Regions from separate parts of the Agarivorans sp. DSG3-1 genome, predicted to be linked through region 1. Evidence: predicted binding sites of a transcription regulator. Region 1 holds the regulator's gene; the other holds the start of a gene.
What was found. Region 1 encodes MetJ, which represses methionine synthesis genes. Its sites were predicted from a motif close to TAGACGTCTAGACGTCTA; they were not measured.
Positions count from the first base shown of each region.

Region 2: metF (methylenetetrahydrofolate reductase) is a predicted target of MetJ. The motif match lies at 1,694-1,711, and genes of this name have one in related genera.

Region 1 is NZ_CP177241.1:1,667,641-1,675,529, reverse strand. It holds gene metL (bifunctional aspartate kinase/homoserine dehydrogenase II) at 1-2,138, opposite strand, end outside; gene metB (cystathionine gamma-synthase) at 2,168-3,325, opposite strand; gene metJ (met regulon transcriptional regulator MetJ) at 3,479-3,778, shown strand; gene ACLD71_RS07870 (hypothetical protein) at 4,007-4,375, shown strand; gene ACLD71_RS07865 (DUF4062 domain-containing protein) at 4,811-5,893, shown strand; gene rpmE (50S ribosomal protein L31) at 5,972-6,184, opposite strand; gene priA (primosomal protein N') at 6,426-7,889, shown strand, end outside.
Region 2 is NZ_CP177241.1:612,808-620,696, forward strand. It holds gene ACLD71_RS02960 (DUF2971 domain-containing protein) at 1-585, shown strand, start outside; gene metF (methylenetetrahydrofolate reductase) at 776-1,678, opposite strand; gene greB (transcription elongation factor GreB) at 1,893-2,378, opposite strand; gene ACLD71_RS02975 (substrate-binding domain-containing protein) at 2,447-3,505, opposite strand; gene ACLD71_RS02980 (glycoside hydrolase family 9 protein) at 3,735-6,065, opposite strand; gene ACLD71_RS02985 (Tex family protein) at 6,333-7,889, shown strand, end outside.

The DNA.
Region 1 (7,889 bases):
GGCTCATCTAACTCAGACATGGCATCTAGAAAGGCCTCTAAGTCTAAGTGAGCTAAATCCTCGGGCACCAAAGACTCTAGGCTAATATCGCTCAACTCCAATTCCAAGCCGGCTTCTCGCGCTAATATCAGAAGCTTTCGCTGTACGTCTTTACCCGATAAATCCTCTCTAGGATCAGGCTCTGTTAAGCCTTGATTAAGCGCATCCGCTAGCAATTCTGAAAATGCTAAAGAACCATCGTACTGTTGGAAGAGCCAGCTTAAGGTGCCAGAAAAGATCCCCGATATAGACTCAATGTTGTCACCAGCTTGGCGTAACTGCTGAATGCTAGATTGCACCGGCAAACCCGCACCAACGGTGGCATTACTTAACCAATGGCAAGAGTGATCGGCAAAGGCCTTTGTCAGAGCCGCATAGTTTGCTTGCTCGCTAGCGCCAGCATGTTTATTCGCAGTGATGAGATGGAAACCCCGGCGCGCGAACTCTTGATAATATGCACTGAGCGCTTCACTGGCGGTAATATCTACCACCACTAGCTCGTCATAGGGGTGACGACTCAGCTTATCAAATAACTCAGGCCAAATAAGCGGCACATCGGCCTCAATACTTAAAACCTCGTCGGCATATAAACCTGCAAAATTTAAGTGACCAGCTTGGCTAGAAAATACTCCCGCTAAGCTCAGTTCTAATCCGTATTGTTGTTGCAACTGCGATTGTTGCTCGGCAAATAAACTCAGCCATTGGCTACCAATATTACCCTTACCAAACACAATCAGGCCTAGCTTGGTTTTCTGTTTAAACAGATTAGTGTGCAACTCTTTAAGCAAAGGCTCTAAGGTAATTTTTCTTACCACGGCACATAGGCTGAGCTTATCGGCACTTGAATGAATAAACTCAAGTGGTTGCTCAGCTAACTGTTGGAAAAACTGATAGCACTGTTGCGGGTTATCACATACTCCAGCTCCAACCAACGCAACTAAACAGAACCCCTCGCTGCGCTCAACTTGTTTAAGCTGAAACTGCTCGGCTAATTGGTCAATTCTGCACAAGGCTTCATCAACCAGCTCACGGGTATATGCCATTCGCAAAGAACCCGTTTCACTGTGTTTGTGGCGAGTCGCCGGCGCTAAATGGCTTTTTGCTAAGGCCTCCAGTAGCGCGGTGGCATTGCTTGAAAAATCGTGGCTGAAAGTAAGCTCAAGTAATACGATGTCATCTACAGAAGTAACAATTTTTGCAGTATTGTTCTTAATGCCTTTGCGATGAATCAGAGTTTGCCCATCATTCGGCGCATAACTGCAGCGCAAACTCACTTTTTGCTTAGATCGCGCAAGTGGTTCTAGGGTGCGCGCGTGTAATACTGAGCTGCCAATACGCGATAACTCAGCCGCCTCTTTTAGGGCTAAGTTTTCGAGCAAGTGAGCATCTTTCACCAAGCGTGGATCAGCGCTGTAAATGCCAGCAACGTCGCTCCAAATTGTGGTTGATATTGCGTTGGCTAAAGCGGCTAATTCAGTGGCAGAATAATCACTGCCATTACGCCCTAAGGTGACGGTTCGACCTTGGCAATCACTACAGATAAAGCCGGTAACCACCATTCGGCATGCAGGTTTCGCCGCCAAGCATTTAGCTAACAATGGTGTACTTTGGCTAACGTCCACTTGCGGCTGCGCCGATAGCTCGGCCTTGAAAAACTCGCGAGAGTCTAACCATTCGGCTTGGCAATCGCTTTCGCTAAGCAAAGCAGCTAATAAGCGAGCAGACCAGCGCTCGCCAAACGACAGAACCTCATTAGTATTAAAGGTGTCTAACTCACCCTCTAGAATACTGGCAATGTAACGGTGCTCAGTGTCTAAGGCTTGAACCAGCGATTGCGCGGTAAGCTTGCTAAGCAACTCTTTGGCTAACTTACCTTGAAACTCAATCAACGCTTGTAGCGCTTCAGCAGTGGCGTCGTCGGCTTGCTGAGCCAATTCAATAATGTTGATTAAGCGATTGGTGGTTTTACCTGCGGCAGAGACCACAATCAAATCTTGGGCTTGCGAATGCTGGGCAACAATATTGGCTACACGCTTAAAACATCCCGCGTCAGCCAAGCTGCTACCACCAAATTTGTGAACATGTCTATTTACCGACACCGAATACCTCTCTACAACTTTTAGCCCGCTTAAAGCGAGGCAAAGGCCTGTTGTAAGTCATTAACTAAATCTTGGGCGTCTTCTAAACCCACCGATACCCGTAATAGCTGGTTAGAAATTCCCGCTTCCGCTAAGGCTTCAGCCGACATCGCCGCGTGAGTCATGGTAGCAGGGTGAGCGATTAGACTCTCTACCCCACCTAAAGATTCCGCCAAAGAGAACAATTGTAAGTTTTTAAGAAACTTAACCATTTGGCTTTCTTCAAGTTCCAGCTCAAAACTCAACATAGCACCAAAACCGCGTTGCTGACTTTGCGCCAGCGCATGCCCTGGGTGCTCTGGTAATCCAGGATAATAGATGTTGCCCACAACGCCTTGCTGCTGCAAACAAGCCACAATGGCTTGAGCATTTTCTTGATGCACATTCATTCTAGCTTTTAGTGTGCGCAAACCACGCAAAGTAAGGTAGGAATCAAAAGCCGAACCCGTTAACCCTAAACAGTTAGCCCACCAAGCCAATTGCTCGGCCAGTTCTTCGTTGGCCGCAACCACCATACCGGCAACCACGTCCGAGTGGCCGTTAATGTATTTAGTGGCCGAGTGCACCACAATGTCGGCACCTAACAAAATTGGCGTTTGCAAAGCGGGTGATAAAAAGGTGTTGTCTACCACCACCAATGCACCAGCAGCATGTGCTTGTTCGGCAATAGTTTTAATGTCTACAATTCGAAGCAAAGGGTTACTTGGGGTCTCTAACCACACTAATTTGGGCTTCTTAGCCAATAACTGCGTCAACGCTGCGTAATCGTTTTGATCAACAAAAGCCACTTCAAAGGCATTTTTCTTAGCTAGGCTGTCGAATAAACGGTAGCTACCACCGTAACAATCATGCGGCGCAACCAATAAATCGCCCGGCTCAAGCAAGGCTGTAACAAGGTTAACCGCCGACATACCGGTGTTAGTAATCACCGCACCAGCACCATGTTCTAAATCGGCAATCGCCTCAGCCAAAATATGACGGGTTGGATTACCAGAGCGACTGTAATCAAACTGACGCTTCTGATTAAAATCAGCAAAGCTATAATTGCTAGACAAATAAATAGGCGGCACTACTGCGCCGTGTTGGCTATCACTTTCTATACCGCTGCGCACTGCTATAGTGGCAGCTTGAAGATCTTTTAAAGACATTTGCTGATCTACTCCCTCAATTCATCCTGCCACTTTACCACCAGCAAAAAAGACGTCAACACTTCTAGACGTCTAAATGTCTTTGCTGTTGGATTGCTAAGTCGCATTTCCCCCGTTACAATAGGGTCTCTTTGGTTTGGTGTGTATTGTAGTATGTCGACAGAATGGAACGGTGAGTGGATCAGCCCTTACGCTGAACACGGTAAAAAAAGCGAACAAGTTAAAAAAATCACAGTATCAATTCCGCTTAAGGTATTAAAGATACTCACTGACGAGCGTACTCGCAGACAAATTAATAACCTGCGTCACGCCACCAATAGCGAACTGCTTTGTGAGGCTTTCCTTCATGCCTACACAGGCCAGCCGCTCCCCGACGATGCCGACTTGCAAAAAGACAAGCCCGACCCGGCCTTAGAAAAAGCCGCCCAAGCAGAACTCAATAAAGAAGATTAAGATTTTACAAAGCCGCTCACCGAGCGGCTTTTTTATTGCCTAAACCCAGCGCACAACAAATTATTTTCACCAACTATTACACATAAACTGTAATCAATTTGGGGGCTTACCGGTCTGTAAACAGGCTCTTAACTTTAAATAGGTAAAAGGATGAAAACGTCGTACCCACCTCAGTTAGCCTCAAAGCTATCACTTGGTCTTTTATGTTTAAGGCTAAGCATTGCCCTCGTGTTTACAATATGGGCCTTAGATAAAGTACTTGTACCAGAGCATGCAATAAAAGTGTTCTCTGGCTTTTACGGATTAAATTTAACCACCAATACACTTATTGCGATGGGGCTTGCACAACTGGCCTTTATCGCAGCCTTTACCTTAGGTTTATGGAAAAACATCACCTACCTTGCAGTGTTGGTACTACATGCTGGTTCAACATTTTCTTCATTTGCTAAGTATCTAGACCCATTTAATAACTTATTGTTCTTTGCTGCTTGGCCAATGCTAGCCGCATGCTTAGCACTCTATTTGCTGCGAGATTATGACACATGGACTTTGGGTAAAACTCGCTCTTTAGAGCAGAGAGAAGAAGCCAACAACTAAGTACTAATTGATAAAACGAAGCCGCTGATTAAGCGGCTTTTGTTGTTTTGTCTTACTTAAGGCTAAGCTTGACTCCATTTGCTTTATTTCTCATCTGTTAGCTAAACGCACCCGTTTCGCCTAACGGCGACACCATTTTCTTTGAACAACCAAAGAAAACGAAGTAAAAGAAAGGTTGCCCCGCATTACCTGCCTCCTGTGTTCAAGCACACAAAGCGATGCTTTGTTTACATCTGTGCTTTCACCTCAGTTTAAAGCGCGCCTGCGCCACTCGGCGATAATGGTGGGAAAATACTCCGCACAATAAGCATGTCTATTTCTAAATAACAAATACATCATCATTTATGAAGGTAGAGCGCAATCAAAATACAATTAAATGATAAGGTATTGAACAGGAAGAGTTGACCAAAGATCAACAGTTTTAGAGAGAATCATATGCAAAAGAAATATCAGGTTTTTGTTAGCTCGACTTACGATGATTTGAAAGATGAAAGAAAGTTCGTCTCTGAAAACTTGCTAAAATGCAACTGCATTCCAGTCGGAATGGAACTTTTCCCATCTACCAACACAACTCAATGGGAGTTCATAAAAGGTCTCATAGACGAATGCGACTATTATGTTCTTGTTCTTGGGGGAAGATACGGGAGTGAGTGTGAAATCAATGAGCCTTACCGAGATGAATTCGGCTTTAAGAGGTCTAGAAAAGTGTCTCGTAGTTTTACTCATCACGAATATCACTATGCTATAACCCAAAATATACCGATTATAAGCTTCTTGTTTAAAGACCCAGAAGACTTAAAGGCTAGTAAAGTAGAAAGAACTGATCATGGAAGAGAACTTTACTCAGCTTTTAGAAGTGTCGTTGAAAACAATAACCGAATGTGTTCATACTGGGAGTCTCCGGAAGACCTCGCTCTTAAAGTAACTTTTGCTATAAATGAGCTAATTAATTCGCATCCAATGCCTGGTTGGATAAGAGCTTTAGACTCATCAACAGATAACCTACTCTCCCAACGTTTGAGTAGTGAAAATGAGAAATTAAATAGGAAAGTTCAACGGCTAGAACTCGAAATTGCTCGTGGGATTGGAGCTTTATCCAGTATACCTGTACTTAACTCCCCTATTGATAGCCAGCCTACAGGAAAAGAGTTTTGGAAAATAAGATATTCTATTTTGCAGTTTAGATATCGAGGCAACGGATTCATCCAATCTTCGTATTCAACCAATGTAGATATAAGCAAACTAAAACACATAGTTGAAGAGAAAATTAGGCAGGTTAGCTCTGAAGGAGAAATAGGAATTCTAATCAAAGAGTACGTGTTTGATACCACTCTATCAACTTCAAACGAGGCCGTTCCAATGTTTCCATTAGTTGGCGGTACATACCGAACAGGTGACATTCGACATTTTTCAGTGCACCCAGAAGATATTTTTTTGATTCAGGCATGGCTAAAAGAAAAGCAAATCTACACAATAGATGAAAATGGATACATAGTTTCTTACCCTGTGAACGAATAAAAATCACATAGGTTTCCAGACACAAAAAAAGCGCCCTTAGGCGCTTTTTGTTTGCTGTGTAGCGTAAATAAGACTGGCTTATTTTTTGCCCAATACAGCGAATTTCTTGTTGAAACGATCAACACGACCACCGGTATCAACGTTACGTTGCTTACCAGTGTAGAACGGGTGACATTTGTCACATACGTCTAGGAACATTGCGCCAGTGCGAGTAGATTTAGTTTCGATTACGTTACCGCAAGAACAAGTAGCAGTAAGTACTTCGTAAGTTGGATGGATATCAGTTTTCATGGATTACCTCAATACTTGGGCCGTATCGCCATCTGGTCGCCACAATTGACACCAAACACCATACGAAAGCAACTCTATCAGAGCCTATAAATTTTTAGGTGGCGGATCATATAAGAAGCCAACACGCTTAGCAAGCAAGATATAACAATAAGCGTTTAAAAAAACACCTCACGTGCCATTTGCCCCTTTGCACACTCTGCCAGTAGAATGAGGCAGGTTTTTTCCTAGAGTTCATTCATTAGTGTCCATAGTTCGTGTTGCCTTAGCCATTCCGCTACGTCGCCTATTTGATTACAGCGTACCTGATGGTACTCCTTTGCCAGTGATTGGTAGTCGCGTAAAGGTACCCTTTGGTAAAGGCGAAAAAGTGGGTTTAGTGATTGAGCACCCCAGCGATAGCGACATTGAAGAAGACAAACTCAAGGCTTTTACTGAATCGCTCGACCAACAAGCACTATTGCCAGAAAGCCTATTTAAGCTACTGAACTGGGCCAGCTCTTATTATCACCACAGCTTGGGCGATGTGATCAGCCAAGCCTTGCCGGCACTTTTACGCAAAGGCGAGCCAGCCAAAGCCAAAAGCGTTGTTGCTTGGCAGCTTACAGACCAAGGTAAACAAGCCGATTTAAGTAGCTTTAGCCGCGCGCCGAAACAAGGCGTAGTGCTAGGCCATTTACAACAGCAAACTAATGGCCAGCTAAGTGACGAGCAATGCAAGCAGCAAGAGCTTTCTCGCACCGCCTTAAAGGCTTTGCTGGATAAAGACCTACTTAAGAAAATCGACATTAGCCCTGAAGCAAAAACGTGGTCAAAACACGACACCAATAAAAGCGCATCTTTACAGCTGAACTCAGAGCAAGCCATTGCAGTGGCGGCCATCAATCAAAGCATAGGCAGCTTTCAGGCTTTTCTGATTGAGGGCATTACCGGATCGGGTAAAACCGAAGTTTACTTAAACGTGATTGCCGAGGTACTTGCGCAAGGTAAACAAGCCTTAGTGCTGGTGCCAGAAATTGGCCTAACCCCGCAAACTTTAGCCCGCTTTGCTGAGCGTTTTACAGTGCCGGTTTTTGCTATTCACTCTGGATTAAATGATACCGAACGTTTAAGTGCCTGGCTTAAAGCAAAAAGCGGCGAAGCCGGCATCATTATTGGCACCCGCTCTGCGGTATTCACCCCTATGGCTAACCCCGGAGTGATAATCATTGATGAAGAACACGACAGCTCGTTTAAACAGCAAGACAGTTTTCGCTATCACGCTCGCGACTTAGCCATTGTGCGCGCCCGCATGGAAAAAACGCCTATTGTGCTTGGCTCAGCTACGCCTTCATTAGAGAGTTTGCATAACGCGCTTAGTGGCCGCTATTCACATTTAGAGTTAAAACAGCGAGCCGGTAACGCCGCTCTAGCCGAGCAGCAATTGTTAGACATTCGCCAACAGCCACTATCGTCAGGTTTATCGCCAGCGTTGATCAAAGCGATGCGCATTGAGTTAAAAGCCGGTCGCCAAGTGATGCTATTTCTTAATCGTCGCGGCTATGCCCCGGCGTTGTTGTGCCATGAATGTGGCCATGTGTGTGAGTGTGAGCGCTGCGAAGCTTACTTTACTTACCATCAGCAACCTCGCCATTTAGCCTGTCACCATTGTGGTAGCCAAAAAGCGGTACCTCACCAATGTACCCAATGTGGCTCCACCAACTTAGTG
Region 2 (7,889 bases), 1.1 Mb from region 1:
AAAAAGAGAAGAGAAGCAAAGCCATTCTTTGATAAAAAGATTGGTCAGATCAACTTTAAGAAGTATCGCGATCAAATCAACGAGTTATTTGATAATTACAAGATGTATTGTGTAACTATCAAAGGCAACAATAACCTTATGTGGTCACACTACGCAAATAATCATCAAGGTTTCTGTATCGAGTTTGATGCAAACAAACTAATTGCAGAAAAAGTTAGCTATGAGCCCGAACTAGCCAAATTTAGACTCCTTAATATAGTGAAAGAAAACTATGGCTTGATCACCAAAAAGCATCTACGTGATTTAATCTCTGCGGCAACACTAACTAAGCTTGATGAATGGGGTTATGAAAAAGAGTACCGGATCACTGCTAGCCATGAAATGGATAGGCTATTTGAAGTTCAAAAAGCCGTTAATTTTTCTATTTACAAAACAAACCCTGATTGGGTAAAGGCTATAATTTTTGGCCATAGAATGGATGAAAAAATTCGCCGCTACATTATCAACACATACAAAAATAATGTTAAATACAAGATAGCAGAACCTGATATGCAAAAGGGTACAATCAATATATTAAATTACTAAGGTATCTAAAATCATATCGACACATTACTTCAGAGTTGGTTTGAAAAAGCGACCTTCCTCAAACCAACCTTATCGGCTAACCCACAAATTACAACAAACTTACATTGAAATATTCAATTTTTATTGACTAACTGTCAGACAAAAAAAGCCTAGCATTGCTAGGCTTGGTATCTCTCAGCTGTATTAGTCACTAAGCAGGTACGGCTTCAGCCGGGCGAACACCTAAGGTGTGACAAATGGCGAAAGACAACTCCGAGCGGTTAAGCGTGTAGAAGTGGAAGTCTTTCACTCCTTCGCGAGACAATACTTTCACCATCTCAATGGCAACACTCGCTCCCACTAGGTTACGGGTTGTTTGGTCGTTATCTAAACCTGCAAACTGTCCATGTAGCCAACTAGGTACTTTTACATTGGCAAACGAAGCAAACTTTTTCAGAGTTTTGTAATTCGATACCGGCAAAATTCCCGGTACAATTTCGCCTTCAATGCCTATGGCCGCGCAGCGATCTCGAAAGCGTAAATAGCTTTCAACGTCGAAGAAAAACTGAGTAATCGCGCGATTAGCGCCCGCGTCCATTTTACGTTTAAGCGCAAGCAAATCGGCTTGAGCACTTTTTGCTTCTGGGTGAACCTCTGGGTAGGCCGCCACCGAAATATCAAAGTCAGCTTCTTCTTTAAGTAGCGCCACCAAATCGCTCGCGTACATTTGCGGTTTAGCCGAACCTTCTGGCAAATCTCCCCGTAAGGCAACAATATCTTTAATACCACTGTTCCAGTAATCACGGGCAATTTGGCGTAACTCATCGGGCGTCGAATCAATGCAGGTTAAGTGCGGCGCCGCCGCTAAACCGGTACGATCTTTAATGGCTTTAATCACCTTATGAGTGCGATCTCGTGTTCCCGAGTTGGCGCCATAAGTCACGGATACAAACTTTGGTTTTAAGGTTTGTAAACGCTCAATAGACGACCAAAGCGTTTGCTCCATCGTTTCTGTGGTAGGCGGAAAGAACTCAAAGGACACGTTAATATCGCGGTTAAGCTCGCTTAAGCTTTGATTCAGTGTTTCGATTTGTTGCGCGTTATGAAATCCCATTGACCTTCTCCGTTAAAGACTTTTAGACGTCTATACCGCTAGATACTAAAGAGATGGCTAATGAAGTCAACGCTATTCATGTTGTACTTAGCTTTAGATGAAATATTTTCAACATTAAGTAAATCAGTGCTTAAGGGTAGATATCTATGATTTATCCAACACTAATGTGTAAATAAAACCCTAGCAGAGGGAGAAGTGGTAACGATTTACTCATTTATTCTCTGTCAAAAGGCGTGTAACGAATATGATTAATCCACCACTCTTTGGTGCCTTCAGGCGTTTTTACAAACACATCATCGTCTACTTGCTTACCAATTAGAGCGCGAGCCATGGGGGAGTCGATAGTGATGTAACCCAACTTAGGGTCTATTTCGTCGGTGCCAACAATACGGTAGCGCACCACGTTAGCATCGTCGTTTTCTAATTCGACCCATGCGCCAAAAAACACTTTGCCAATTTGCTGTGGATAATGATCAACAATCTCTAATGCGTCGAGACGTTTGTTTAAAAAACGCAGCCGAGAGTCGATACGGCGTAACTCGCGTTTACCTTCTTTATACTCGGCATTTTCTGAGCGATCGCCAAGCGCAGCGGCTTCCGAAACAGCTTGGGTGACTTCTGGTCGTTTTACCTTCCATAAGTATTTAAGTTCTTTGTCTAATTTGTGCCAGCCGGCGCGGGTAATTAAGTTGGTTTTCATGGTGTTTTATAGTCTCTGCCTAAGCCGGTAATTATAAACGACTTAGGCAGGGTAACGGCAAGAGTTTGTTACATGATGTGGGCTTGAGTGGTTTCGCGTTTCACTAATTCCACAGGCGGTAACCTAAATTGTTGATTGGCTCCGCCATTTAACATATCCAATATGGCTAGCGCTGCGGCATAACCAGTATCAAAAATAGGTTGGCGAACCGTGGTTAAAGGCGGAATGAAAAACGCCGAACTTGGCACATCATCAAAACCAATCACAGAAACACGTTCTGGCACAGGGCGCTTAGCTTGATACAAGGCTTGCATAGCACCGTAGGCGGTTAAATCGTTGGCGGCAAAAATTGCACTAAACTGGCGCTTGTTGGCCAATAAACGCTGCACAGCATCAAATCCAGATTGCTCGGTAAAGTCACCCTGCTCCACCAGCTGCAATTTAACTGGCAAACCTGCATGTTCCATCGCTTGGCAATAACCTTCGTAACGCTGTTGAGCATCAGGATGATCGGCATTACCTTTAATATGAACAATTTCTCGATGGCCTAATTGAATCAGGTGATTGGTGGCCATGTAAGCGCCCACCGAATTTTCAATTTTGATTGAACGTAAGCGTGCTGCTTCAAGTTCACGGCCCAGGGCCACAATTGGGCGCTTCTTAGAAAACTCAAGCACCTGATCATCACTCAAACCACCTGTAACAATAATAATACCGTCTACCGAACGCGACAGTAATAGTTGCATCGACTCAGTTTCTTCTTCGGTATTCCAGTGCCCTGTAACAATAATATGTGAGTAACCTTGAGCCAGTAATACTTCTTCTATACCGCGCAAAATAGAGGCATAAAATGGGCTATCTGGATGTTGTACCAATACCCCAATCGTCATGGTGCGGCTGCTAGCACTGGCACCTGTTTGCTGGCCAGGCTTGTAACCTAGTTCAACCATAGCCGCTTGAATTTGTTTACGTTTAGCATCAGACACATAGGTAGTCTGGTTCATAAACCGAGACACGGTACTCGGCGAAACGCCCGCTAACGCTGCAACGTCATATACTGTAGAGCGTTGTTCCAATTTGCTTTTATCTTTCACTGTTATTCTCTGACAACTAACCCGAGTTTGCATTTTATCTCCTCTTTGCCAGGTCATATGGTGGTATACCAAAGAGACAAAATTCCTGCCCCACTATATACGTCTACTTAGCTAAGAACTTGCTTTGAATGAATTTGAGCCCCAAAACGACGTCGCAGATCACATTATCTGAACACACCAGCGCTTAGTTAAAGCATTTGCTTTAGTAAAAGATAAATAAAGGCCAACCTTAGGTTGGCCTAGTTACTTGCTTTTATTGAGCTTATTTCGCTAAGCGGTGCTCATCTAACACACTACTTGCCCAGACTAATGGTGCATTCCAGTTGATGGTAATTTCGTTCAATGTCCAAGCACCGATTTCGTCAACAAAACACGTTTGGCCAATACATTTACCTTTCATACCGGCCGCAACAGGGTCACTAAAGCTAATAGAGTTTGGTCCACCCGACAATGCTCCTGGAGCAGGTTTTGGCGAGTTTTCATCAGCTTGATGCGCCCAAAAACGATGGTGAGGATTTTTTAGTGGGTTACTGCCGTAGCCAGTAATGTAAGACTGATCCAAAGGATTACGCCCTAGAATGTAGTCCATGGCATGCACTAAAGCTTGCATATACTTGCTGTCACCACTGTAATCTGCAGCATAAGTTAAGAATATGCCACGGTTCACTAAATTGGAGTTAGATCCCCAAGGGTATTGTTCGGCAGTATAGGGAATGTGGTAACCCTCTTTTGCCAATTGCGCCGAATAACCGTCGGCTGTAGCAATGATCTTAGCGCGTGCCTTATCACGGGTGGCCTCATCTAATTTGCTTGGCACGAGCGCAAGGCTTAAAGTACCGGCCGAGCTTAAATCCTGCCAGAACAAATCACCTTTAGCGGTTTCATCTCCTAGAGGAGCCGCTAAGAAAGCAGGCGATGCTTTTAGGGCTTCTAGATACTGAGCTTCGCCAGTGCTAATGAATAACTCGGCGGCTGCCCAGTAAAACTCATCGGCTAATTCCGTGTCGCCATATGGGCCTGAACCGGTAAAGTTATCGTAAGCGTACACTTCTGGGTGCTTAGCTGCGGCTTGCCATGCGCGGCTAGCGGCAGTTGAGCACTCCGCAGAAAAATCAGCATCAATCTCTTTCCATATACGCGCACACTGGGCAGCGGTAGCCGCTAAGTTAAGTGTGGCTGCTGTACTTGGCTGGCCAACATAACGCTTTTGAGTATCTTTATGGGGAGGTAGCGGCATGCCGGTCCACTTTTCATCGGCCACTTTATGAAAGGCTAATCCTGAGGCATCAATTTCAGTCAGCTTTAAGGCACTTAAATTATCTTGCTGGTTACCGACCGGCACAAATACTTTTTTGCCTTCAGGAATTTGCATTGCCAACATGAATTCCATGTTCCAGCGAGCTTCATCCAAGAGGTCATTCACTCCATTACCAGCTTCTGGAATGGCTTGTTTGCCATCAGCAAAGGGCTCTGGCGCGCCATCAATCCATAATGAACGCTCGTAAAGATTCATTAAGGTCCAGGTACTAATACCGCCATTCACCACGTATTTACCATGGTCACCAGCATCATACCAACCACCGGTTAAGTCCATATCAAAATCACAACCTGGCCATTGATTTCCTTTGTCATCGGCTTTATCAAAACAGCTCACTACATCTGAGGGGTGACCCGCCGGACGCGCTAGATTAGCTCGTTGTACAAAATCAGCTTTAACCTCAATACCACTGCGGTTTTGGTAAAAATACCCTAATGCATCATGTTTCAATTTACCGTACAAGTCTTCGGTAATGCTGAAAGGATGGCTAGACTGGCCGGCAGCTTCCAAGGTTAAGCCTGTTTGTGGCGTGTTGATTCGGCTGAAGTCTGCACGATGCACATTCTCGCCAGAGCTTTTATTTTCACCAAATACTCGCGTTTTACCGTTCGCCAGTACTTCCCCTTTGGCGTCTTTCAACTGCCAAAAAATAGGTTGCTGCGAGTCACTGTTAATAACAGCAAACTTCTCAGATGTTGGAAAGAAGCCCAACTGATTAAGTCGTACCTTAGGAATATTGTTCACAATGACAAAGGATTTCCCCTTCACCGAAATGTTACTAAAGCAGACATTGGCTTCTTGCTGAGCGCCTAACTGAAATTGAAACTCTGTTTTCGCATCACTGGAAACCTCTTGAGTAAACGTAAAGCTAAAGGCTTTTGGCTCGGTAGATACCTCAATAGCTTGATTGAAGTATTGAGTGTAAGGTGCACCTTCATGTTGAATAAGCGTAGTAAAGGCAGTGTTTTTATTGGCTCGGGCGGTAAAATCAATCGAATAGCTTTCGCCCTCCTCCAAACCAAAACCACGCTGACCTAAAATAACATCCCATGGGTTAGACCCGGCACGTTTAATATCCATACAGGCTTCGCCATCTTTAATAACAAGCTCTGCGCCAGTAGACCACCAACCATTGGTGCCACCGCCAAACGCTGCATTTTGCAACATTTCATCACCCGCTGAATGGGCTGAGGTACTAACTAAACTCGCCAAGATGAGTCCTTGGCTTAAAGAACTAACGTTTAAACTGAATAGGGGCTTTCTGCTCGCGCTCATTTCGCTCTCCTTGAACTGAGGCATTAAAATCACTATCACTGTAATCAGTAAACTTTGTTTATTTAAGGCTTGAGCTCACATATCCATGACCAAATGGATGCAACCAAACATATCTATGAACCAGTTATGAAAAAAAACTCACGTTGTGAAATTGTTTTCACATTATTAACTTTTTAAACAGTTAATTTCTTCTTGAAGCCACACAATAACTGAATAAGATAGTGCCACCACCGCCGTAGGATGCGGCGTCTTGAGATAAGCAAGCACATGTCAAATATTGAACCACAAATTGCCATAGATATTAATGCTAATGCACAGCAAGTTAGCGCTGCTATTGCACTGCTCGACGAAGGCTCTACAGTACCTTTTATTGCCCGCTACCGAAAAGAAGCCACTGGCGGACTCGATGACGGGCAACTGCGTTTGCTAGAGCAGCGTTTAAGTTACTTGCGAGAAATGCAGCTACGCAAAATCAGCATTCTTAAGTCAATTACCGAACAAGACAAATTGACTCCACAACTTGAGCAAGCCATTAATGCCGCGACCAGCAAAACCGAATTAGAAGATTTATACCTGCCTTACAAGAAAAAGCGCCGCACTAAAGGTCAAATAGCCATTGAAGCAGGCATAGAGCCTTTAGCCGAGGCTTTGCTTCTACAGCCCGATACCGCGCCGGAATCTTTAGCTGAAAAGTATATCAATGTAGAGGCTGGCTTTGCCGATAGTAAAGCGGTATTAGATGGCGCAAAGTTCATACTAATGGAACGCTTTGCTATTCAAGCGCCTTTACTTGCCAGCTTACGAGTGTTTCTGCAGCAGAACGCCGTGGTTAAAGCCGAGGTAATAGAAGGCCAGCAACAAAACGGCCAAAAATTTCAAGACTACTTTGATTACCAAGAAGCGATAGGCAAAATTCCATCGCATCGCGCTTTAGCGATTCTTCGAGGCCGTAATGAAGGTATCCTAAACCTTAGCGTTGAAGTCGAACAAGACGAGGCCTTAAGCCACCCAGCAGAGCAAATTATTCGAGACTACGTACAACTCAATCCCAAGGGTGTTGCCAGTGATCGTTGGTTGGCGTCTGTAGTGCAATGGACATGGCGAGTAAAACTAAAATTACAGCTAGATACTGAGCTACTCAACCAAATTCGTGAACACGGCGAAGATGATGCCATCACGGTATTTTCTCGAAATCTAAACGACTTACTAATGGCCGCCCCTGCTGGCGCTAAAGCGACCTTAGGTTTAGACCCCGGCTTACGCACTGGTGTGAAAGTCGCCGTAGTAGACGCTACCGGAAAAATGCTGGCCTACGACACTATTTACCCTCACGCGCCACGTAATCAGTGGCAAGACTCGCTAAAAACCTTGGCCAGTTTAGTTACTAAGTATGATGTAAAACTGATCAGTGTGGGTAATGGTACGGCTTCTCGTGAAACCGACAAACTAGCCGCAGACCTCATTAACATGTTACCTCCGCGAGGTATTCAAAAAGTAATGGTAAGTGAAGCGGGTGCGTCGGTGTATTCGGCTTCAGAACTAGCCGCTTTGGAATTTCCTGATTTAGATGTATCGATTCGTGGCGCGGTATCTATTGCTCGCCGCCTACAAGACCCTCTCGCTGAGTTGGTAAAAATTGAACCCAAAGCCATTGGTGTTGGTCAATACCAACACGACGTAAGCCAAAGCAAACTATCGCAGCAACTGGATAGCGTAGTAGAAGACTGTGTAAACGCAGTGGGTGTTGATATCAATATGGCATCGGCACCTTTACTCAGTTTTGTGGCAGGGCTAAACACCACCATCGCGCAAAACATTGTGGCT